DNA from 4 places in the Psychrobacillus sp. NPDC096426 genome. Region 2 is predicted to be linked to each of the others. Evidence: predicted binding sites of a transcription regulator. Region 2 holds the regulator's gene; each other region holds the start of a gene.
What was found. The regulator CtsR, encoded in region 2, represses protease genes until heat stress. The targets are predictions, from matches to a motif close to ATGGTCAATAAAGGTCAAACA.
Positions count from the first base shown of each region.

Region 1: the regulator CtsR is predicted to act here: its motif matches at 3,125-3,145, upstream of ACIQYS_RS11260 (ATP-dependent Clp protease ATP-binding subunit).
Region 3: the regulator CtsR is predicted to act here: its motif matches at 4,180-4,200, upstream of clpP (ATP-dependent Clp endopeptidase proteolytic subunit ClpP).
Region 4: the regulator CtsR is predicted to act here: its motif matches at 2,232-2,252, upstream of ACIQYS_RS05685 (ATP-dependent Clp protease ATP-binding subunit).

Region 1 is NZ_JBIWEX010000011.1:86,817-92,743, reverse strand. Features, by position in the region: gene ACIQYS_RS11280 (YneF family protein) at 1-122, shown strand, start outside; gene ACIQYS_RS11275 (alpha/beta hydrolase) at 146-1,075, opposite strand; gene ACIQYS_RS11270 (acetyl-CoA C-acetyltransferase) at 1,493-2,674, shown strand; gene ACIQYS_RS11265 (YqkE family protein) at 2,693-2,944, shown strand; gene ACIQYS_RS11260 (ATP-dependent Clp protease ATP-binding subunit) at 3,175-5,298, shown strand; gene ACIQYS_RS11255 (AbrB/MazE/SpoVT family DNA-binding domain-containing protein) at 5,387-5,650, opposite strand; partial or broken gene ACIQYS_RS11250 (DUF4181 domain-containing protein) at 5,856-5,927, shown strand, end outside.
Region 2 is NZ_JBIWEX010000006.1:159,301-165,227, reverse strand. Features, by position in the region: gene ACIQYS_RS07295 (ATP-dependent Clp protease ATP-binding subunit) at 1-751, opposite strand, end outside; gene mcsB (protein-arginine kinase McsB) at 741-1,841, opposite strand; gene ACIQYS_RS07285 (UvrB/UvrC motif-containing protein) at 1,831-2,376, opposite strand; gene ACIQYS_RS07280 (CtsR family transcriptional regulator) at 2,398-2,865, opposite strand; gene ACIQYS_RS07275 (GNAT family N-acetyltransferase) at 3,790-4,239, opposite strand; partial or broken gene rsgA (ribosome small subunit-dependent GTPase A) at 4,261-5,315, opposite strand; gene ACIQYS_RS07265 (ABC transporter ATP-binding protein) at 5,717-5,927, opposite strand, start outside.
Region 3 is NZ_JBIWEX010000019.1:51,923-57,849, forward strand. Features, by position in the region: gene rapZ (RNase adapter RapZ) at 1-462, shown strand, start outside; gene ACIQYS_RS15685 (gluconeogenesis factor YvcK family protein) at 467-1,423, shown strand; gene whiA (DNA-binding protein WhiA) at 1,489-2,430, shown strand; gene ACIQYS_RS15695 (HPr family phosphocarrier protein) at 2,450-2,707, shown strand; gene clpP (ATP-dependent Clp endopeptidase proteolytic subunit ClpP) at 3,503-4,099, opposite strand; tRNA gene ACIQYS_RS15705 (tRNA-Arg) at 4,263-4,334, shown strand; gene ACIQYS_RS15710 (AI-2E family transporter) at 4,592-5,626, shown strand; gene ACIQYS_RS15715 (LemA family protein) at 5,762-5,927, shown strand, end outside.
Region 4 is NZ_JBIWEX010000005.1:16,993-22,919, forward strand. Features, by position in the region: gene ACIQYS_RS05685 (ATP-dependent Clp protease ATP-binding subunit) at 81-2,207, opposite strand; gene ACIQYS_RS05690 (Crp/Fnr family transcriptional regulator) at 2,488-3,057, shown strand; gene ACIQYS_RS05695 (metal-sulfur cluster assembly factor) at 3,203-3,511, opposite strand; gene ACIQYS_RS05700 (prolyl oligopeptidase family serine peptidase) at 3,560-4,318, opposite strand; gene ACIQYS_RS05705 (Cof-type HAD-IIB family hydrolase) at 4,457-5,278, shown strand; gene ACIQYS_RS05710 (DegV family protein) at 5,290-5,927, shown strand, end outside.

The sequences.
Region 1 (5,927 bases), on a different contig from region 2:
AAGAAAATCCACCTATTAATGAACAAATGCTTCGAATGATGATGGCGCAAATGGGACGTAAGCCTTCTGAAAAACAAGTGAAACAAATGATGAACCAAATGAATAAAATGCAAAATAAATAAAAGCACTCTACAAAGAGTGCTTTTTACTTATTCAGTAACTTATTTTCTAGTAAAAAGTCTGCAACGACTTGCTCATATCCTTCACTATTTTCGTTAAACGATTTTGCGTGCAAGCCAATATCAAATAGTTTTATTGTCTTAGGCCCTTTTTTCTGCTCGAATAATTCTTCGGTCATTTTCGGAAGTATAAAATCATCCTGTAAACTATGAATAAATAGCACTGGCTTTTTAATCTTATCTACTACATCAATTGGCGACACTAGATTTAATGTATAGCCGTCCCGCATTTTTAAAAACAAATTAGCAAATCGAATGGCAAGCCCTGTACGTAGTGGGGTTGTTTGTTTTATGATATGAGAAACTTGCTCTTCAAAATTAGAAAATGCACAATCAGAAATATAAAAATCTGCGTCATCTTTTATAGAACCTGCATATAGTAGCATAGTTGCTGCACCCATCGATTCACCATGTATGCCGATTACCGCGTTATCTCCTGCTCGATCACGTACTACTTCTACAATAGATTGTAAATCGATCTTTTCATAAAAACCGAAACTAGTCGTTTTTCCACCAGAATCCCCATGTCTTCGATGATCATAGACGACACTGTTGAACCCGAGTCTTTCAAACATCCGTACAAAGCGAAGCGAATTAATTTTATTTTCGGTCACACCATGGCAAATAATTACATAGTTTTTTGTTTCCAGTGGTTCTACAAAAATTGCTTTTAAAGAATATCCATTTTTTGACTCGATCCACTGTTCTGTTTTATTCACTGCACGAAACCAAGCCTCGTCTAGTCGTTTTGACGTAATTTCACGATTCAATATGAAATCATTTTCTTTTTTCTTCATATACATGAGCTTGTTCGTAACAATAAAACCAAATACGGTGGTGATCGCTGTGATAGCGCTTGTAAAAATACTCGTCCAAACGATTACTCTTTTCTTCATAGCCTCCACTCCTACTTACTTCTGGATAATTTATACATATTTGTGTCGATGCTCATTTGTTTTAGCATATTCACAACATCTTCGGTTGCTACATATTCTGTGGCAAAAAGAGTAAAAGGACTACCACTTAAACTAATTGCTCATAAGAAATATCCTTCTTCTAATAATTTTTCCACAATTGGTAGAAGTTCATGCATACTTTTTGCAGTTGTTTTAATTCTATTATTTTCGTTTTGTATTCCGTCCCGTAGTCTATCTCGATAATTGTCAGCTTCTTTGATAAACTAGTAATGAGCAACCCTCCAATTCTATTGTAAGAATCGTTGCTTAAACAAGCAACTTTTAAAGATATTTAGTAGAATTAAAAGGGAAGTCGAAGATGGGTAAAAATATAGGGAAAATGAGGAGGAAATGAATATGACAAACGAAGTTGTTATCGTAAGTGCAGTTAGAACGGCAATTGGTTCCTTTCAAGGAGCATTAAAAGATGTGCCAGCAACTAAGTTAGGTGCCATTGTTATTGAACAAGCATTAGAAAAAGCAGGTGTATCGAAAGAGTCGGTAGATGAAGTGATTATGGGGAATGTACTTCAAGCGGGCTTAGGACAAAATCCAGCGAGACAAGCTTCCATCCAAGCCGGCCTACCTGTAGCTGTGCCAGCTCTAACTATTAACAAAGTTTGTGGATCTGGTCTTAAAGCAATCCACCTTGCGACACAAGCAATCATTGCTGGGGATGCGGACATTATCGTTGCTGGTGGAATGGAAAATATGAGCCAAGCCCCTTATCTATTAAAAAATGCTAGAGATGGCTTCCGCATGGGCGATCAAAAAGTGGTAGATAGTATGATTTCTGATGGTTTATGGTGTGCATTTAACGACTATCACATGGGAATTACTGCAGAAAACTTGTGCGATCAGTATAATATTACAAGAGAAGAGCAAGATGCTTTTTCAGCGAGATCACAAGCGCGAGCTGTAAACGCCATAGCAGAAGGAAAATTTGCGGATGAAATCGTACCGGTAGAAATTCCACAACGTAAAGGAGATCCAATCATTTTTGATACGGATGAATATCCGAAAAAAGGATCAACCCAAGAAAAATTAAGTACGCTTCGTCCAGCATTTAAGAAGGATGGATCCGTAACTGCAGGAAATGCTTCTGGTATTAATGACGGAGCAGCTGCTGTAGTCGTTATGTCTAAAGCAAAAGCGGAAGAATTAGGGATAACACCACTAGCTACTATTGTTGCAAATGCATCTGCCGGAGTAGATCCAAGTGTCATGGGAATTGGACCTGTGGAAGCAGTAAAAAAAGTGTTACAAAAATCGCAAATAGCGCTTAGTGATATTGATTTAATCGAAGCAAATGAAGCGTTTGCGGCACAATCGATTGCAGTCGATAGAGAATTATCATTTAATCATGATAAACTAAATGTGAACGGTGGAGCTATTGCACTTGGTCACCCAATCGGTGCAAGTGGTGCACGTATTTTAGTATCTTTACTTCATGAAATGGAGAAACAAGATGCGAAAACAGGCCTTGCAACGCTTTGTATCGGCGGAGGACAAGGAGTAGCGACAATCGTTAAACGTTAACATAAGAAGGTGAACCATTTGGCAAAGAAAAAACAAAAACAACAAGTAAAGCCAGTAGCAAAAAAAGAAGAAGGAAATGGTCTATTTGATCAGCTTTCTTCCGATGTGCTGGATAAATTAAAAGAAACAAAGAAACAACTAGTAGCAAAAGAGCAAGCGAAAGAAGAAGAAAGACAAGCACAGCTTGCTTTTGAAAAAAAGCAAAAAGAAAAAAATAAAACTTTTGAAGAGCTACTTGATGAGTATGGGTATGGCGGTTCGAAGTTTTAAGTGAATTACAAAATAAAAAACTGCCCAGAAATCTAACTGACGGATTTCTGGGCAGTTTTTATTTGTTATCTATTCATGTCTGATGTATTCCATTGCTAGTAGTAGTTAATTTTAGGATGTAATGAATCCAATCAAAACCCAAGCAAATAATTTGAAAGTCAAAATAGGTCAGTGTATACTAAGGTTAAAGATAGTCAAAGTCAAATGGTTAATTGAAGGAGGAAACAAGTATGAAATGTCAACATTGTAATAAAAACGACGCAACGATGAGTTTGAGAGTGCAGGTGAATCATCAAGGAATGCAAATGCACCTGTGTCAATCTTGTTTTCAAGATATTCAATCACAATTGACTGCAGGAAAAATGCCGTCATTTAGCAATGATGCACAACATTTTTCCAAAGCAAATGGCGGTCAAAAGCCACGAACTCAAACAAGACAGGCCGAGGAACATCATGGCAATAGTTTGTTAGACAAACTTGGTAAAAATATATCAAACGATGCTAAAGAAGGGCGGATCGACCCAGTTATCGGACGTGACCAAGAAGTAAAGCGCGTCATTGAAACGTTAAATAGAAGAAATAAAAATAATCCTGTCTTAATCGGAGAACCGGGTGTTGGGAAAACAGCCATTGCCGAGGGGCTTGCAGTGAAAATCCACGAAGGCGATGTACCTGTGAAATTGTTGAACAAACAAGTGTACTTGTTAGATGTCGCTTCACTCGTATCGAACACGGGTATTCGAGGGCAATTCGAAGAACGGATGAAACAATTGATAGAAGAACTTCAAACACGAAAAGACGTGATTCTCTTCGTCGATGAAATCCACTTACTCGTTGGGGCAGGTACGGCAGAAGGTTCAAAAATGGATGCCGGGAATATTTTGAAACCCGCTTTAGCACGCGGGGAACTGCAACTTATAGGTGCAACGACGTTGAAAGAATATCGTCAAATTGAAAAAGACGCTGCACTAGAGCGCCGTTTCCAACCGATTATTGTGAAGGAACCGTCTACGGAAGATACGATTCACATTTTAAACGGGATTAAAGATCGTTATGAAAATTTCCATGAAGTACGCTATCCGGATGAGGCGATTCAAGCTTGTGTTACGTTATCACAACGATATATTCAAGATAGATTTTTACCAGACAAAGCAATCGATTTGATGGATGAAGTAGGGGCAAGGTTAAATCTGGCACATACATCAGCAGATTCAGAGTCAATCGTAACACGTCTTAACGAAGTCATTCAACAAAAAGAAAAAGCGGCAGAAAAGGAAAACTACGAGAAAGCGGCAAATTTACGCTTAGAGGAAATTCAATTGCGTAAACAATTGGAACAAGCGAAACAAAATGGGGACATCCCTCAAGTAGAAGTGACGGTTGCAGATATTGAGTTGATAGTAGAAGAAAAAACAGGAATTCCTGTGACAAAACTACAAACGGCGGAACAAGCGAAAATGAAGGGAATCGCAGAAAATCTCGGAAAAAAAGTGATTGGCCAACAAGATGCGGTCGATAAAATTGCCAAAGCCATCCGTCGCAGCCGTGCAGGGCTCAAATCTAAAGATCGACCAATTGGCTCTTTCTTATTTGTCGGTCCTACAGGTGTCGGTAAAACGGAGATTACAAAAGTGTTGGCAGAGGAACTATTTGGTTCACGCGATTCGTTAATCCGTCTCGATATGAGTGAATATATGGAGAAGCATTCGATATCTAAAATTATTGGCTCTCCTCCAGGATATATAGGACATGAGGAAGCCGGTCAACTGACAGAACATGTTCGCCGTAATCCATATTCCATTTTACTGCTGGATGAAATCGAAAAGGCGCATCCAGACGTCCAAAATATGTTCCTTCAAATAATGGAAGATGGTCGGTTAACGGATTCGCAAGGCCGAACAGTCAGCTTCAAAGATACGGTCATCATTATGACGAGTAACGCTGGAACAGGCGACAAAAAAGTAAGTGTAGGGTTCAATCAAACAGTACATGAATCCGTCAACATGCTCGAAATGTTAGGGACTTATTTCAAACCGGAATTTCTCAACCGTTTTGATGCGATTGTTGCATTCAATGAACTAACAGAAGAAAATTTACTTGAAATCGTGGACTTGATGCTTGGAGATTTACAAGCTACGATTGCAGAAAATGATATTGACATAACGATTTCCTCAGAAGCAAAACATGCATTGGTCAAACTAGGTTACGATAAACGGTTCGGTGCTCGACCTCTTCGCAGAGTCATTCAAGATAAAATTGAGGATCCGTTTACAGATCTTATTTTGGAAGAAGAACATATTGAAAAGGTCCATGTAGATGTTGTGGATGAAGAAATTGTTGTTCGAAAAGCATAATGACGTCTAACACCCCCTAAAAAGGGGGTGTTTTTACGAGAAAGACAATCCTAATTAAAACCACTTCCATTATGAATAGGAAGTGGTTTTAATTTACTAAAGTTTTAATCTTCGCCAAGCATGCTTCGATAATGACTTGTAAATCGTCGTTGCTAGATAATGTTACTTTTAGTTTCACTGATCTTGCTTTTATAACAGATGAATGTCTGTTTTCATCCGTGATTTGTGAAACTAATTCGTCCAGCGTATAAATAGTTTTCACAGTTTCTAATGTAATCATATTGTCATCGGCATACATATTCATTTCTGATCCTTCTTTAATGCTGTGTTTATCTGCAATGGACTTAGGAATACGGACACCTATTTCCCCATTGCTTTTGTAACCAATTGGATCACTCCTTGTTTTTCATTTCTTTCATCCAAAATAACATCCCTCTCTGTTAAAATATATCCAAGTATACATTTAAACTAATTGAATTATTAGAGAAATAAGCGAAGTATTATGCTAAACTGTAAAAAAGATAGAAATAACTACCACTAATGGAAGGTGATTTTACATGGTGTGGGGAAAGATAGGACTGTTTGTTGTTTCTGTATTTGTGTTAATGTATGTTTTTAATAAAATTATG
Region 2 (5,927 bases):
CAACTACCGTTCCCATGTCAAGCGTCATTACTCGTTTGTCTCGCAATATTTCTGGCACTTCATTTTGAATAATTTGTTGCGCAAGACCTTCTGCAATCGCTGTTTTACCAACACCAGGTTCCCCTATTAATACAGGATTGTTTTTTGTCCGGCGCGCTAAGATCTCGATTACACGTGTAATTTCTTTACTACGTCCAACTACTGGATCTAATGTACCTTCTCTAGCGATTTGGGTTAAATCGCGTGCTAATCCATCGAGTGTGGGAGTACTAGCTGGAGCTGCACTATTATTAGCATTTCCATGAGATTGGTCATTACTACCTAGTAATTGAAGTACTTGTTGGCGAGCCTTATTTAGACTAACACCTGCATTATTTAAAACTCTTGCAGCTACACCTTCTCCTTCACGGATCAATGCTAGTAATAAATGCTCCGTACCTATATAGGAATGCCCCAGTTTACGAGACTCGTCTACAGAAAGCTCAATTACTTTTTTCGCACGTGGTGTATAGTTGACGATTGGTCCAACTTCTTCTGCTCCAGTTCCTACTAACTCTTCAATTCCGACTTCAATAACTTTTGTATCCACTTCAATCGCTTCTAATGCTTTTGCCGCAATACCACTACCTTCACGGATTAATCCGAGCAATATATGTTCTGTACCGATAGATTCGTGCTTTAAGCGTATCGCTTCTTCTTGCGCTAATTGTAAAACTTTTTGTGATCTTTGTGTGAATCGATTAAACATCATACGAGTTCTCTCCTTTTGTTTTCGTTTTTTCTCCCTTTTGCAACCGTTCTCTTAACAACTTCGCTCGAAACAAATCTCGCTCTGAAGTATTTAAAGTAGTTCCGGCATATTGTTGTAAAAACCCTGGTTGCATAAAGACCATACATTCATTCAATATAGTCACATCCACATCTTCAATGAGTCCCATGTCTATACCTAAACGCACATCGGACAGACATTTAGCTGCCTCTTCCGTTGTCATAATACGTGCGTATGACAATGTTCCTAATGAACGATATAACCGATCCTCTAGTGTGCTGGCTGAATGCTTTAAGAGTGCATTCCTTGCTTCTCTTTCTTTCTGAATAATTTGTTCCGTAATGCTTTGAAGATCGGCAATTATGTCTTCCTCTGATTTACCAAGCGTTGTTTGATTGGATACTTGGTACACATTCCCGAGCGCTTCACTACCTTCCCCGTAAATCCCTCTCACAACCATTCCTAACCTGGAAATGATTGTGACGATTCGGTTCATTTGTTTGGTTATCGTTAAAGCGGGTAAATGCATCATGACAGACGCGCGTAGCCCAGTCCCTGTATTAGTAGGACAGCTTGTTAAATAGCCGAATTGTTCATCAAATGCATAGGATAACTCTTTTTCTAAAACTCGATCAATTGCGTCGGCCTGCATATATGCTTCTTGAATTTGAAGCCCCGGAAATAAGCATTGAATACGAATATGATCTTCTTCATTGACCATTACGCTAACAGCCTCGTCATCGGATATTAGAGCGGAACCAGTCATCGGCGAATTTGCTAGTTTAGGACTTATTAAATGCTTTTCTACAAGCACTTGGCGACTCAATTCGGACAGGTCTTTTATTTGAATGGAAGAAAAGTTCCTCTGTAGATCCTCATTGGCATCTAATAGTGTGGCTGAAACAGATTGGTCAATTTTATGCGCTTCATCTTCTGTAAATGCAAGCGGAAATCGATATCCATTTAAGTTTCTTGCTAGTCGAATTCTTGTACTCATGACAATATCGGAATGCTCACCATCTCCTGCCATCCAACTGGAGATGGAATTATCTAAAAAACGTTCAATCGACATGCGTTTCTTCACCTCCAGCGGTAAGCTTATCTTCTAGTTCCCTTGCCTCATCTCTGAGCAGTGCTGCGTCTTCGAATTTTTCTGTTTCAATTGCTTCTTTCATCTGCAATCGTATTGCTTCAATGCGTTTTTTCAACGCTAATTTTTCACCGAATGCACCAGGCGCTTTTCCTACATGTGCCACGTTCCCGTTATGTAAACGTTTAAACACGGTAGGCAGCTGCCCACGAAAACTATTGTAACAAGAGGCACAACCAAATTTGCCTTCTTCTAAAAATTGTTGAATAGACCAACCGCACGCTTCGCATTCTAATGGAGGTTTTTTCTGTATTTGTTGCATTGGCTGCTGATCTGTATGATTGAACCAATTCGATAATAGTTGATGGAGAGATAATGGATCTTGTTTATATTCTACATAAAACGGGTGCAGACTATTTGCACAAACCTCACAATAATGTCTTTCAAAGTGTTCACCGTTATGCACTTGCGTAACCGTTACTTTTGCTGGTCGTTGCTTACAATTTTCACAAATCACCTTTCAACACCCCGTTAATTTTCACTTTTTTTCATATTTTAATGTCAGTAACATTGCGCACAGGATACGCGCTCGCAGGTCGTCTCTTGCCGGCAGTGGAATAGCAAGTGTCGTTCGATCAAGCGCAGCTAAAATGAGTTTTGCTTCTCGATTAGAAACAACTTCTTCATCGATTAATCTGAACACAATATCTTCAGTTACCGATTCAGATGCACCATTTTCTAGACTTTGTATTATATGCTCAATCAAATCAGCTTTCGTATGCGCACGAACGCGGAGGATTCGAATATATCCACCGCCACCGCGTTTACTTTCCACTAAGTATCCGCGATCTTGGGTGAATCGAGTATTAATCACATAATTTATCTGCGATGGGACACACTGAAATTTTTCAGCAATTTCACTTCTTTTTATTTCAATTTGCCCCCTACTCTCTTCTTCTATAATTGACTTCAAATACCCTTCAATAATGTCAGATATATTTTTCACCTTCTCACCTCTTCTCGCAAACTGACTTTGACTAACTTTGACTATATTATAACGAGAAAATTATGGATGTGCAATTGATACGATTCTTACTTCAGTGTTCCCGATTTTTCGAATAAAAAAACATGAATGGTCTTTAAAAGTATCTTGGTTTTTGACGCCTTGGAGAAGGTGCAGTATAGGGATACTGCGCAACAATTAGGTTTCCGCTAGGATTTCCGCTTCAGGGTGGACGCTTTCCGCGGGGTGAGCGATAAGCCATCACCGACGCTACGCGTACGTTGTGATGGCTTATCTGTCTCACTCATCCCGCAGGAGTCGCCACCCTATCGCGAAAATCAAAGGAGCTTGCTGACAAATTAGTTTCTATCTTTATAAACCAAAAGTTTTATTAAAATCGAAGAGGAAATTCAATAGTAAGTATCTCGTAAAAATTGATCCAGTAAATGGTTAAGAGCAACCAATTTAGGCACGGAAGCAATCATTTCTCAAAAAAATATTCATTATTTAGTAATACATAACATAGTGAAGCTCATGTTCACTGATTGATAAGCAATTTTTTTCATATAGTGATAGCTACCGCTTTTGCCTTCATGCAACGGTTCTAATATTTCTTATTGGTTTGTTTAGCTAAACGCTAATTAGATAGCTTATTTCGTAGATTGAAGCGGAAGGCGGCGACTCCAGCGGCAATAGCATGAGCTGAAAGCCCCGCAGGAGCGCAGCGACGAGGAGATTGAAGCCATGCCCGCGGAAAGCGTCCGCCTGAAGCGGATATCATAGCGAACACTTAATCGAGCTTTTTAGTGCGCAGTATCCCTAAATCGTGGCATACCGTCTACATATATATTTCCTTAAGAATAAAAAAAACTACTAATCGAATGAATTAGTAGTTAAAAAGGAATTCTTTTTCAATATCTATTTTATTTAACGATAGTTCAGTTGGGTAATGAAGAAGTTGGGCTCTACTTCGATATCCTTTGTTTTAGAGAATCCAAAACGTTCATACAATCGGATAGCCGGTGTATTTTTAGCTCCTGTCGTTACAACTATTTGTTGAACGGACTGTTTAGTTGACAATAGGTATGTTAGCAACAAAGATGCAATGCCTTTTCGAAAATATTTTGGGTGAACAACAAGCCTACAGATGTCGATCAGTTCTGTCGTTTCTGTAAATGAGATAAATCCTGCTAATTTTAACCCTTCAAAATAACCGAGGAAAATTTCATCGGAACTCATAAGGCTTTGAGATGTGTCATTTAGCCGGGGAATTCCATTAAACTGTATGATCTCCGCTTCTATTTGATAAGCTGGAAGTTGGATCGCCAACAGTTGATCTGCTATCTCTTTGTGGCGATGATTAAGCAACTGAATCATCCTGGTCTCCTTTTCTACCGTTTATTTTTTCTTCGAATAATTACTTCTCTGTGTTTTCGTAATTTGTTTCCATTTACCACGCTCTACTTTTCGAGCAGCCACATCATTTTTTCGCTCGATGTGTGCAAGTTCTCTCATTAACTTTACATAGCTTCTATATCGCTCTTCTTTAAGTACACCTGAGTATATGCCCCTTGTATTGCACAACCTGGTTCTTTTACATGCTTACAGTCTCGAAAACGACATCCTTCCGCAAGTTCCTCAATATCTTTGAAACTCGCACTTACTCCCTCACTTGTATCCCAAAGTTGAAATTCTCGCATCCCAGGAGTATCTATTAATAAACCTCCGCCTGGTAATAATGTAAGCTCTCTATGCGTCGTTGTATGTCGTCCTTTACTATCATCTTCTCGAATTTCATTAACAGCCATTACCTCTTCGCCAGACAAAGCATTAATTAAAGAAGACTTCCCTACTCCCGAAGATCCTAAAAGTGCACCTGTTTTACCTGCCGACAAAAGATCTGCCAGATTATCGATCCCTTCTCCTGTTACACTGCTGACCGCAAATATATCGACACCAAAAGCAACAGATTCTACTTCGCTTATATAGTACGCCAAGTCCTCACATGCATCTTTTTTTGTCAGAACAACGACAGGAGTTGCTCCAGAATCCCATGCTGCTAATAAGTATCGCTCTAATCTGCGTACATTAAAATCGTCATTAAGGGACATCACAAGAAAGACATAATCGACATTTACAGCGACTAACTGTATCTCTATTGTTAAGCCAGCCACTTTTCTTGAGAACTGTGAGCTACGAGGGATCACTTCATGGATGATTCCTTTTTCCTCTCCTGGCATTTGTTCCAATACAACCCAATCTCCAACCGCTGGAAATGCTTCACGACCATGATCAAATTTAAACTTTCCAGAAAGTGAACATAGCCATTCTCCTTCATTTGTTATAACGCGATATAAATGTTTATGCTCTAATAAGACGCGACCTGCGATTCCACTACTTTGCTTTTTTTCTTCCCATTTATCGTTCCAACCATATTTTTCAATTAAATTCAATTTTACTTCCTCCTAATTTTCGGTAGAAAAGCGGCAGTGCCTATGTCTACCCCGACAGGCAAATGGGGAATTGCGAGGAGGCAGCTCCTCAGCCACCACAGCAAAGAACTTCTGCGACGAGCTCCGCGCAGGAGCAATTATCCATTTGACCCCGAGGGGTAAGGCACTGAAGCTAGACAACAATAAAAAAACCATGATTGCACAAATCAGCAATCATGGTTTCCCGGTCATTAGAAAAGAAGCATATCCAAAAGACAAGCATAAAAAGACAATGCTTTTAGATATATCTAGAGTGGGACATCATGAACTTACTGATTTGTGTATTTAAAATTAAATTTGCCATAATGCCTCACTCCTTTTTCTTTAAGTTATTTTCAGAATACAGTAAATTCAGCGACTTGTCAATTATATAAATGACAGGCAACAAAATGTCCTGTTTCTTGTTCTTTCCACGCCGGTTTTTTTTCTGAACAAATAGACATCGCATGCGCGCAGCGTGTTCTGAAAACACAACCAGATGGTGGGTTTATCGGACTTGGCAGCTCACCATGCAACAAAATACGTTGACGGGATTCCTCGATATCTGGATCTGGGATCGGAATAGCCGATAAT
Region 3 (5,927 bases), on a different contig from region 2:
CAATTTATTTATAACACATCTACGATGAAACCTCGTGAGTTAAGGGAAAAAATACAAGATGAATTTTCGGCAAAAGGTAGTAAAGTATTTACTGTAAACGTCATGTCTTTTGGGTTTAAACATGGAATCCCTATCGATGCCGATTTAGTATTTGATGTACGTTTTCTTCCCAATCCATACTATATCGAAGAGCTCAAGTTGAAATCAGGACTAGATGAAGAAGTATCTAGTTACGTCCTAAAATGGGCAGATACAAAAACATTAATCGAAAAGCTAACGGATTTGTTTTCGTTTATGATTCCGCAGTATAAGCGAGAGGGTAAAACGCAGCTAGTTATTGCATTTGGTTGTACAGGTGGCCAACACCGGTCCGTTACATTGGCTGAATACTTTGGTACACTATTAACAGCAGAAGATAAAACGGTTATAACGCATCGGGATGTAACGATAAGAAAGGAATGAAGGAATGGAGCGTACAAAACACCGTAAGAAAATAGTTATTATTGGTGGTGGTACGGGACTATCTACATTGCTTCGTGGTTTAAAGAAATTCCCACTCGACATTACAGCAATTGTCACTGTAGCAGATGATGGTGGAAGTTCTGGTCGATTACGGGATGATTATGATATTCCACCACCCGGAGATGTTCGGAATGTGTTAGCGGCATTGTCAGATGTAGAACCTTTAGTGGAAGAAATGTTCCAGTATCGTTTTTCTAAATCGGAAGAATTAAAAGGCCATTCTTTAGGAAATTTAATGCTAGCAGCGTTAACTGAGATTACAGGTGATTTTGCTAATGCGATTAGTGAAATGAGCCGTGTATTAAAGGTTCATGGAAAGGTTCTTCCAGCAGCCAATCAATTAGTGATACTTCATGCACGATTTGAAGATCAAACAATTGTAAGTGGGGAATCAAAAATTCCATCATATGGAAAGAAAATAGAAAAGGTATTTATTTCGCCATCTGACGTGAAACCGTTACCAGAAACTATTAATACGATACGGGAAGCCGATATTATCGCAATTGGACCTGGAAGCCTATATACTAGTATTTTACCTAATTTATTGGTGCAAGGTATAAAAGAGGCAATTATCTGTTCCAAAGCGAAGAAAGTATATATTTGTAATTTAATGACACAGGCTGGGGAAACGAGTGATTATACTGCATTCGATCATGTCAACGCTTTAGTTGATCATGTAGGTGAAAATTTCTTAGATGCAGTTTTAATAAGCAATGAAGAAATCCCTGAAAATGTGCAATATTTATACAAGCAGGAAAAAGCATCTCCTGTCAGAATAGATATAGAGCAACTAGAAACATTAAACTTAGAAGTCGTGAAAAAAGACATTTCCATCGTCCATGGTGGCGCAGTGCGTCATGATGCGATGAAAGTAGCGAAATGGCTCGTAGAATATGCGTAGATGATTACTGTTATAATTACATAATAAGTTATGGTAATCGTTAGCAAGAAAGGGGGAAACGGATTATGTCGTTTGCTTCTGAAACAAAAAAAGAAATGACGCAAGAAGAGTCCAAACCATGTTGTGCAAAAGCCGAACTATCAGCACTTATTCGAATGAACGGATCGCTCTCATTTAGCAATAAAACACTAAGTTTAGACGTGCAAACCGAAAATGCAGCAATCGCTCGAAGATTGTACACATTGATTAAATCATTATATCAGTATCAAGTAGAATTGCTCGTTCGTAAAAAAATGAGATTGAAAAAAAATAATGTTTATATTTGTCGTATCCGTGATGGAGCGAAAGAGTTATTAGAGGATTTACAAATATTGAAAGACCATTTTCAATTTGAATATTCTATTTCAAAAGAATTAGTGAAAAAGAATTGCTGTAAGCGCGCTTATTTAAGAGGTGCTTTTTTAGCTGGAGGATCTGTTAATAATCCGGAAACTTCTTCTTATCATTTAGAAATTTATTCATTATACAAAACACATAGTGATGCATTGGTGGATTTGATGAATGGCTTTGAGTTAAACGCAAAAACAATTGAGCGCAAAAAAGGCTTTGTTGCATATTTAAAGGAAGCAGAAAAAATTTCTGATTTCCTAAGCATTGCTGGTGCCCACAGTGCCTTATTAAAGTTTGAGGACGTCCGTATTATCCGAGATATGCGTAATAGCGTAAACCGTTTAGTTAACTGTGAAACGGCCAATCTAAATAAGACGATTAGCGCGGCTATTCGCCAAGTAGAGAACATACGGTATATAGAAAGTTCAATCGGTCTCGATCAATTACCGGACAAACTACGGGAAATAGCACGTTTACGTGTAGAATATCAAGATGTAACATTAAAAGAGTTAGGTGAGATGGTATCTACTGGAAACGTTAGTAAATCTGGTATTAATCATCGTTTACGGAAAATAGATGAAATCGCAGATGCACTTCGTAGAGGCGAAACAATTTAGTGAAATGGAGCGTATATTGATGACAGAAAAACAAGTGGAAGTGAAATTACCAGCAGGGTTACAAGCAAGACAAGCTGCATTATTTGTTCAAGAGGCAAATCGTTATATTGCGGATGTATATTTAGAAAAAGATGAGAAAAAAGTAAACGCTAAAAGTATTATGGGTATTATGAGCTTAGCAATAAGCAAAGGAATTACTGTAATCTTAAGCGCGGAAGGTTCTGACGAAGAAGAAGCGGTAGAAACATTAGCGAAATTTATCTCCAATGAAGCATAAGAAGAAAGGGCTATCCCAGTATGTCAATTTTGACTAGGGGGTAGCTCTTTTTGTAGCTTAGTCATCCATAAAAAAATGTTATGTAACTGACTTTCCCTCAATCATATAGGTAAGCCACTTTCTATAAATTAACACATTATAGGGATAGAAATTCTAACTCAAAATAAGTGGAGTATTTACTAGAATAATAACTTGGACAATCTAGCACGAAGGTTGGACAATCATATAGAACATGGACAATCTAGCGCTAAAGTTGGACAATCGTATAGAACTTGGACGATCTCTCCCCAAACCTGGACAATCTTCCCAAATAGCTGGACAATCTAGCGCTAAAGTTGGACAATCGTATAGAACTAGGACGATCTCTCCCCGAACCTGGACAATCTTCTTAAATAGATGGACAATCTAGCGCTAAAGTTGGACAATCTCTCCCCAAACCTGGACAATCTTCTCAAATAGCTGGACGATCTCTCCCCAAACTTGGACAATCTTCTCAAACAACTTGGACTGGCCTCTCTCCAAGTTCGTTTCATGCAATCATTTATTGGGATGATATCGCATATTTATTGTTAACTCTTTCCAAATTAACTCGTTCTTTTTAGAAATGATTGCTTTCGATGACCGGTTTTTCCTAGCGTTAAATTCCTTACGACGCAGTATTTCTATATTGCGAATCCATCCTTTATAAGGGTAGTTTGTTTCAATTGTTTCGTTCAAGTGGCATTGCGTTTGGTTTAGGTTTATTTTAAAAAAAAATACCCAAGGAAAGTGAATTTTCCTTGGGTAACATAATTATTATGCTTTTTTCATTTCGCTGCGCTCGATAATATGATCGATTAAACCATATTCTTTTGCACGTTCAGCAGTCATGAAGTTATCGCGATCTGTATCTCTTGAAACGATTTCAATCGGTTGGCCAGTGCGCTCTGCCATAATATTGTTTAACTTGTCGCGTAAGAACAGAATACGTTTTGCAGCAATTTCGATTTCTGTTGCTTGCCCTTGTGCTCCACCAAGTGGTTGGTGAATCATTACTTCTGCGTTAGGAAGTGCATAGCGTTTTCCTTTTGTTCCAGCTGTAAGAAGGAATGCTCCCATAGAAGCAGCCATACCAATACAAATTGTTTGTACATCTGGTTTGATGAACTGCATTGTATCGTAGATTGCCATACCAGCTGTGATGCTTCCACCTGGACTATTGATATAGATAGAAATATCTTTGTCTGGATCTTCTGCTTCTAAAAATAGAAGCTGAGCCACGATGGAGTTCGCTACATTGTCATCAATGCCACTTCCAAGCATAATGATACGGTCTTTTAATAATCGTGAATAAATATCATATGCACGTTCTCCACGATTTGTTTGTTCAATTACTGTAGGAATTAAATTCATCCTGTTTGCCTCCTTCAAAGGTGGTATTGTAAGTTGATTACTGAAAAGTATATCTCAGTTGTAACTTTATCATACACATTAAGGTCAAGGAAGGTCAAATATTAAGCACTAAAAACTTAGGTTGAATTATTTACAAATCATTTGTATAATAGATTAGTCGCTTGCCTCCGTAGTTTAATGGATATGACGTAAGATTCCGGTTCTTGAGATGGGGGTTCGATTCCCTCCGGGGGCGTAATATAAGGTAATTCAATGTTAAGCTGAAATTATAGGGAAAACACGCTAAAACGATATTGCAACGTTTCGGCGTGTTTTTTGTTGTTCAATGAATCGACAAGAACGTTTCGCTTGTTATCTCCATAATATAAGGTAATAATGAAAGAAAGAGGCGTTATAAGGGAGTTTTTAACTTCATTCAGCAAACAATAACTTCTGAATGAAGTTAAAGCCTCCGGCGAATTTCGAAAAAGTGGATAGGGAGTTTTGCGGTATATGGATGTTGTAACGGAGTTTTTTCAAAAAAAAGGAGTAAAACGAGTTTTAATTTTTGCTTTTATTGTTTTCATACTTTATAGCATGAGGAGTATGATGAATCTAATCTTATTGACTTTTATTTTCACGTTTCTGATGGATCGCCTCATAGAATTTGTAGTCAAATACATACGATTAAACCGAAAAACCCTTGTTATCATTTTGTATTCACTAATTGTCGGACTACTGACCTTAGGCATCGTGAAATACTTACCTATTATTACGGTGCAAATCAGCCAACTTGCTAAGCAAATTACTGCTTTTTATACACAGCCACATGAAAATGTGTTAATTGGTTATATAGAAATGATTATTTCTAAAAATCAGCTTACTGCTTATTTAGAAAATGGGTTCTCCTTTTTACTGAAATATTTTACAGGTATTAGTAAAACGAGCATTCAAGTCATGATTGCTTTAATTTTGAGCTTGTTTTTCTTGCTAGAAAAACCACGGTTAAAAGAATTCACAAGTAAGTTTAAATATAGTAAGATTGCCCCTTTTTATTATGAGGTTGAATATTTTGCATCAAAGTTTACTCGCACTTTCGGAAAAGTAATTGAAGCACAATTCATTATTGCAATCGTCAATACTATTTTGACCGTAATTGCTTTAAGCATATTGGGATTTCCACAAATATTTGGGTTGGCAATTTTGATTTTCTTTTTAGGACTTATTCCGGTTGCAGGGGTAATTATATCGCTCATTCCATTAGTCTTAATCGCTTTTACAATTGGGGGAGTCCTAAAAGTAGCCTATGTAGTAGTGGCAATTTTGATCATCCATGCAATTGAAGCGTATATTTTAAATCCAAAGCTAATGTCTTCCAAAACGGATTTACCCGTTTTTTATACGTTTATCGTTCTTATTTTTTCGGAAAGCTTCTTTGGTGTTTGGGGATTGATCGTTGGGATTCCGATTTTCGTTTTCCTGCTTGATGTACTTGAAGTGACGAATAAGGAAACGATAAGTCCACCGCACGATCGAAAGAACGGATAAGTATAATTTAAGCACCCTTTTCTAATTTGAAAAGGGTGTTTTTGAAACCAATTAAGCTTTTTTTCGTATACATAGTATGTTTTACTTTTTAGTTTTAAGGAAAATTAACACTATACTTAGTTAGAGGTGAATGAGATGAAAAAAATTTTAGGACCTTTAGTAATAATCGTCGTGATTATCGCCATTTTTGCGGCAATACTAATACCTAGCTACAATGGATTTGTAAATGGGGAAGAAGATGTAAATAAAGCGTATGCGCAAGTAGAAAACCAATTACAACGCCGAATGGATTTGATTCCAA
Region 4 (5,927 bases), on a different contig from region 2:
AGCTGTTTTATTTTTGCTTTTGGAAATAAAAGAACCACTGGTGAGCAGGTATCTTGCGATTCGAAGTGTGTATCTTGCGATTACTTAATAATTAGTTCCCCATCTTCAGTTGAGGCAATTACTGTTCCACCCGGAAGTACCGTGCCTCCGATTAATAATTTAGCTACCGCTGTTTCTAAATGTCGTTGAATGAATCTTTTCAATGGTCTTGCACCAAACGCCGCATCCGTGCCTTCATCTACAATCCATTTAATAACCGAATCTTCCACTTGCAATGTGATTTCTTGTTCAAGCAAACGATTTTGTAGCTGTTTCACATATTTCTCTGCAATTTTTTCAAAATGATAGGTAGTGAGTGAATGGAACATAATAATGTCGTCCATACGATTTAATAGCTCGGGTTTGAAATGTTCACGTAGAGCGGCCATTACTAATGCCTCTTCCTCTTCACCAACAACACCTGTTGTACTTGCTAAATATTGAGAACCTATATTGGAAGTTAAAATAACAATTGTATTTGTGAAATTAACGATTCGTCCTTGACTATCCGTGATTCTTCCGTCATCCATTAATTGCAATAAAATATTCGCAACGTCTGGATGCGCTTTTTCAATCTCATCCAGTAGGACAACCGAATATGGATTTCTACGCACTGCTTCAGTTAATTGACCGCCTTCTTCATAACCAATATATCCTGGAGGTGCACCAACTAATCTAGAAACACTATGTTTTTCCATATACTCGGACATATCGATTCGAATAAAATGCTCTTCTGAATCAAATAAATTCGCAGCAAGTGATTTAGCAAGTTCCGTTTTCCCAACACCAGTAGGACCTAAAAATAAGAAAGAACCAATTGGTTTATGCGGATCTTTAATACCTGCTCTTGCACGCCAAACCGCTTCTGTTACTAATTGAACTGCTTTGTCTTGACCGACTACTCTTTCTCCGAGCGTCTCCTTTAGACGGAGCAATTTTTCGCGTTCTCCTTCTACCAGTTTCGTCACTGGAATTCCTGTCCATCTAGAAACGATAGAAGCAATTTCTTCTGCGGTTACTTCTTCTCGCAATAATCTATTACTTGCGTCTTCGTTAACTTGTTCCTCGTAAGCATGTAATTCTTTTTCTAATGTCGGAATTTTCCCATGACGCAGTTCTGCTGCTTTGTTTAAATCGTATTTATTTTCCGCATCTTCTAATTCTCTACGATATCGGTCTAATTCTTCTCGTTTTTGTTGAATTACTTGAATGGATTCTTTTTCTTCTGTCCATTTATTGCGCATCTCACTAGAGGATTGCTCCAATTCTTTTAAGTCTTCACGTAAATTTTCTAGGCGTTTTTGACTTGCAGCATCTTTTTCTTTCATTAATGCTTGTTCTTCAATTTGCAATTGCATCATTTTTCTTGTTACTTCATCGAGCTCTTGTGGCATCGAATCTATTTCTGTTCGAATCATCGCGCACGCTTCGTCTACAAGGTCAATTGCTTTATCGGGTAAAAATCGTTCTGTGATATATCGATTCGAAAGTTCCGCTGCCGCCACAATCGCACGGTCATGAATGCGGACACCGTGATGTAGCTCAAAACGTTCTTTTAATCCGCGCAAAATAGATACGGTATCTTCTACGGATGGTTCTCGCACTAATACTTGTTGGAATCGTCTTTCAAGTGCAGGATCTTTTTCTATATACATGCGATATTCATCTAATGTCGTAGCACCGATACAATGCAGTTCACCGCGTGCCAGCATCGGTTTTAACATATTGCCTGCATCCATCGCACCATCCGTTTTACCAGCGCCTACTATTGTATGAATTTCATCGATAAATAAAATAATTTGCCCTTCGCTATCTTTCACTTGTTTTAAGACAGCTTGCAAACGCTCTTCAAATTCTCCTCGATATTTCGCACCAGCTATAAGGGAGCTCATATCAAGCTCGAAAATTTCTTTTTCTTTTAATCCTTCTGGTACGTCTTTTCGAACGATTCGTTGTGCTAATCCTTCGACAATAGCCGTTTTCCCAACACCTGGTTCTCCTATTAACACTGGGTTATTTTTTGTTTTTCTTGATAATATTCGTATAACATCTCTAATTTCTTGGTCTCGACCAATAACTGGATCCATTTTCCCTTCTTTAACAGCCGTAACTAAATTACGTCCGTACGTTTCTAAAGGGCTTTTTTCATCCTGTTGTTTCATTTGCATAACCAAACATCTCCTTTTTGAAATTGTTTGACCTTCTTTGACTAATTCAATTATAATATCCTTTTGTGAAATTTGTAAAGAAATGTGATCTTAACTCGATACATATAGTGAATATGCTATTATTATCCTAGCAATGGAAAGGTTGTGATTTTATATGGACGATAATACTTCAACACCCCAAGGTATTTATTCATTATTTGAACAATTTGGTTCCATTCATAAAATAGAAAAAAATCGCCCTGTTTTCCTTGAAGGAGAACGTTAGGAAGATGTCTATCTTATCCAGTCAGGCTCTGTCCGAATAACGAAAGATACAGAAAGTGGCCAAGTGTTAACTATTCGCATTGCAGGTCCAAATGCTTTTATCGGGGAAACTTCTGTTTTTTGCGAAGTTATTTATCATTCCGTTTCAGCACACACGAATGAACCCACTCATTTACTAGTAATACCCCGTGATCAGCTCGAAAAACTCTTATCTTCCTCTTCCTTGCTAATAATAGAATGGATGAAAGTTATTCAAACACATAACTTAAAAAATGAAACTCGCTTTAGAGACTTATTGTTGCATGGCAAAAAAGGGGCGCTCTATTCTACGCTAATTCGTATTACTAACACATATGGTGTAGAACAAATGGATGGTAGCGTGATAATCGACTATGCCTTAACAAATCAAGAATTAGCAAACTTTTGTGCTACGAGCCGAGAAGTAGTTAATCGAATGCTAAATGATTTAAAAAAGCTTGGCATCATTACGTTTGTTAAAGGGATTATTACCATACATGATTTGCATTTTCTACGAACCGAAGTAGAATGCGACAATTGCCCATTACATATTTGCCGGATTGATTAATTAACGCACTTTTCATGCTTTCGCTTATGATGAGTGCTTTTTGATTTTTGTTTGGTTGCTCTTTACCATTTAGTTCCTAAAACGAAGCAGTTCTTCCCGTAAAAAAGCGCAAGGCGATCTAAGAGATGCCTTGCGCTTTTTCTATTTATCTAATACCAAGAGCGATTTTTGCGTATCTTGACATATTTTCTTTTGACCATGGTGGATTGAAGACGATGTTTACTTCTGTTTCTTTTACTTCTGGTAATTCACCTAGGGCAGTTTTTACTTGATCCACAATCATCGGTCCCATTGGACAACCGATAGATGTTAGTGTCATTGTAACGTTTGCCGTACCTTCTTCCGTCAAATCTACATCATATACTAAACCTAAATTGACAATATCAATGCCTAACTCAGGGTCAATAACATTTTCAAGTGCAGCCATCATGCTGTCTTTCATATCTTGATTCATTTGAAATCCTCCTTTATCACTTTCATTCATCATAACAAACTAGTGTATTTATGCCAAACTGTTTGCAAACCATTTCGTTGCTGCTAACATCCCTTTACGTGATACGGCATGTCCTGCTGATTTTTCTTTCATAAATTCGATCGAGTGATTTCCAAATTCTTCTTCCAATATTTTAATAAACTGAGCGGTAGGTGCAAAAGGTACAACTGAATCCTTTTCCCCGTGCCAGAAAAACAGCGGCTTGCCTTTTAGTTTTTCCATTTGGTTTGTTGCGTCGAACGTAGCTAGAGTATCAAGCATATTTTTTCGTTCTTCCGCATTTAATGGTATTTGAAAGCCTTTTTGCTCCACTTGTTCCATCTGTGCTTTCGCAAGCTCCACATAACCTGGAGTTCCCATCAAGATGACCGCTGCATCTATCCAAGGATAGGAAGTTAAGCAACCAAGCGTTGTAATACCACCCATGGAAGTACCAGCAATCCCAATTTTCTGATTGGTTATATAGCCACGTTTTTGTAGTTCTTCTCTTAAAATGCCCACTTCTTCTATCGAAGTTAATACCGTTTCCCAAAAACGTAGGCTTAACTCGACTTGATCTAATTGTTCATCTCGTTCTCCGTGTAAGTGGGCATCTGGTAAAATGACACGACATCCATCGTGGACTAATTGATAAGCATAATGGAGATTATGTTCTTTTGCGCTTTCAAAACCGTGTAGAAAAAGAACGATTGGTGCATTATTTTGCGTTTCTTCATGATAAATATGTAATAAAGGAATATTCCGCCAGGATTCTTGTTGTACAATCATTTTACTTCCCCCACCTTTTTGTATATATTATTATTTTAACAAAGCAATTCAAAATTTACAAAAAGCATAAACTATACATTTTGACCTTCTTATATGAACACGATACACTTTATATAAGAATAGAAGGGAGTTTTTCAATTGCAACGTCATTTAATAGTATTAGATCTAGATGGAACTTTATTAACAGATGAAAAGGTTATTTCGAACAAAACGAAAAACACACTTCTTCAAGCAAAAGAAGAAGGCCATGAAGTAATGATTGCAACTGGAAGACCGTATAGATCGAGTGAAATGTATTATAAAGAGCTTGGTTTAACAACACCAATTGTCAATTTTAATGGAGCATTTGTACACCACCCTATGAATAAATCATGGCAAACTGTACATAAACCAATCGAATTGAAAGTCGTAAAGGAAGTAGTCGAGGCTGTAGAAAGCTACTCCATTAAGAATATGCTTGCAGAAGTGCTAGATGACGTCTACTTACATTATCATGATGAACAAATGATGTCTGCATTTGCATTAGGGAATCCTAACATTACGACCGGTGATTTACGTACTTTTTTACAAAAAGATCCTACGAGTTTACTTATTCATGCGGAGGAAGATTCGGTCGATTTAGTCCGTAAACATTTACGCGATGTCCACGCAGAAGTAATTGATCACCGTAGATGGGGTGCGCCGTGGGATGTGATCGAAATTGTTCGCCACGGGTTAAACAAAGCGGTTGGCTTATCTCATGTCTCCTCTTATTTAGGCATACCTCAAGAACGAATTATTGCTTTTGGAGATGAAGACAATGATTTGGAAATGATTGAGTATGCAGGAGTTGGGGTTGCAATGGGGAATGCAATCAAACCATTGCAAAATATCGCAAACGAAATAACGAACACAAACAATGAAGATGGAATAGCAGATTTCTTAATAGAGAGATTAAAATTAAAGCAAATAGCATTTTAGGGGGATAAAAGATGAAATTATATGCAGACAGTGCTAGTGATTTACCTAAATCTTTTTATGAATCACGTCAAGTAGAATTGTTCCCGCTGCGAGTGCATATTGGGGAGCAGGAATACGAAGACGTAATTGGAATTGATGCGAAACAAGTATATGAAGAGATTCGAAAAGGAGCACATCCCAAAACTTCTCAAGCCTCACCAGAAAACTTTTTGCGTGTGTTTGAGGATTTAGCGAAATCCGGAGAGGAAGGATTGTATATTGCCTTTTCATCCTCACTTTCCGGAACATATAGTACAGCGGTGATGATGCGTGAACAAGTAATGGAAACATATCCCGATTTAAAGTTAACGATTATTGATTCTAAATGTGCTTCACTTGGTTATGGACTGCTCGTAAAAGAGGCTGTCCGTTTAAAAGATCAAGGTCTTGAATTACAAACTATTGAAGAAAAAACTAGATTTCAAGCCGAGCATATGGAACATCTTTTCACCGTGGAAGATTTAGATTATTTAGCACAAGGCGGTAGAGTTTCCAAAGCAAGTGCTTTTATCGGTGGATTGCTTAATATAAAGCCTCTTTTGCATGTAGAGGACGGCAAACTAGTCCCAATCGAAAAAATTCGTGGTCGTAAAAAAGTGATCAAGCGTAT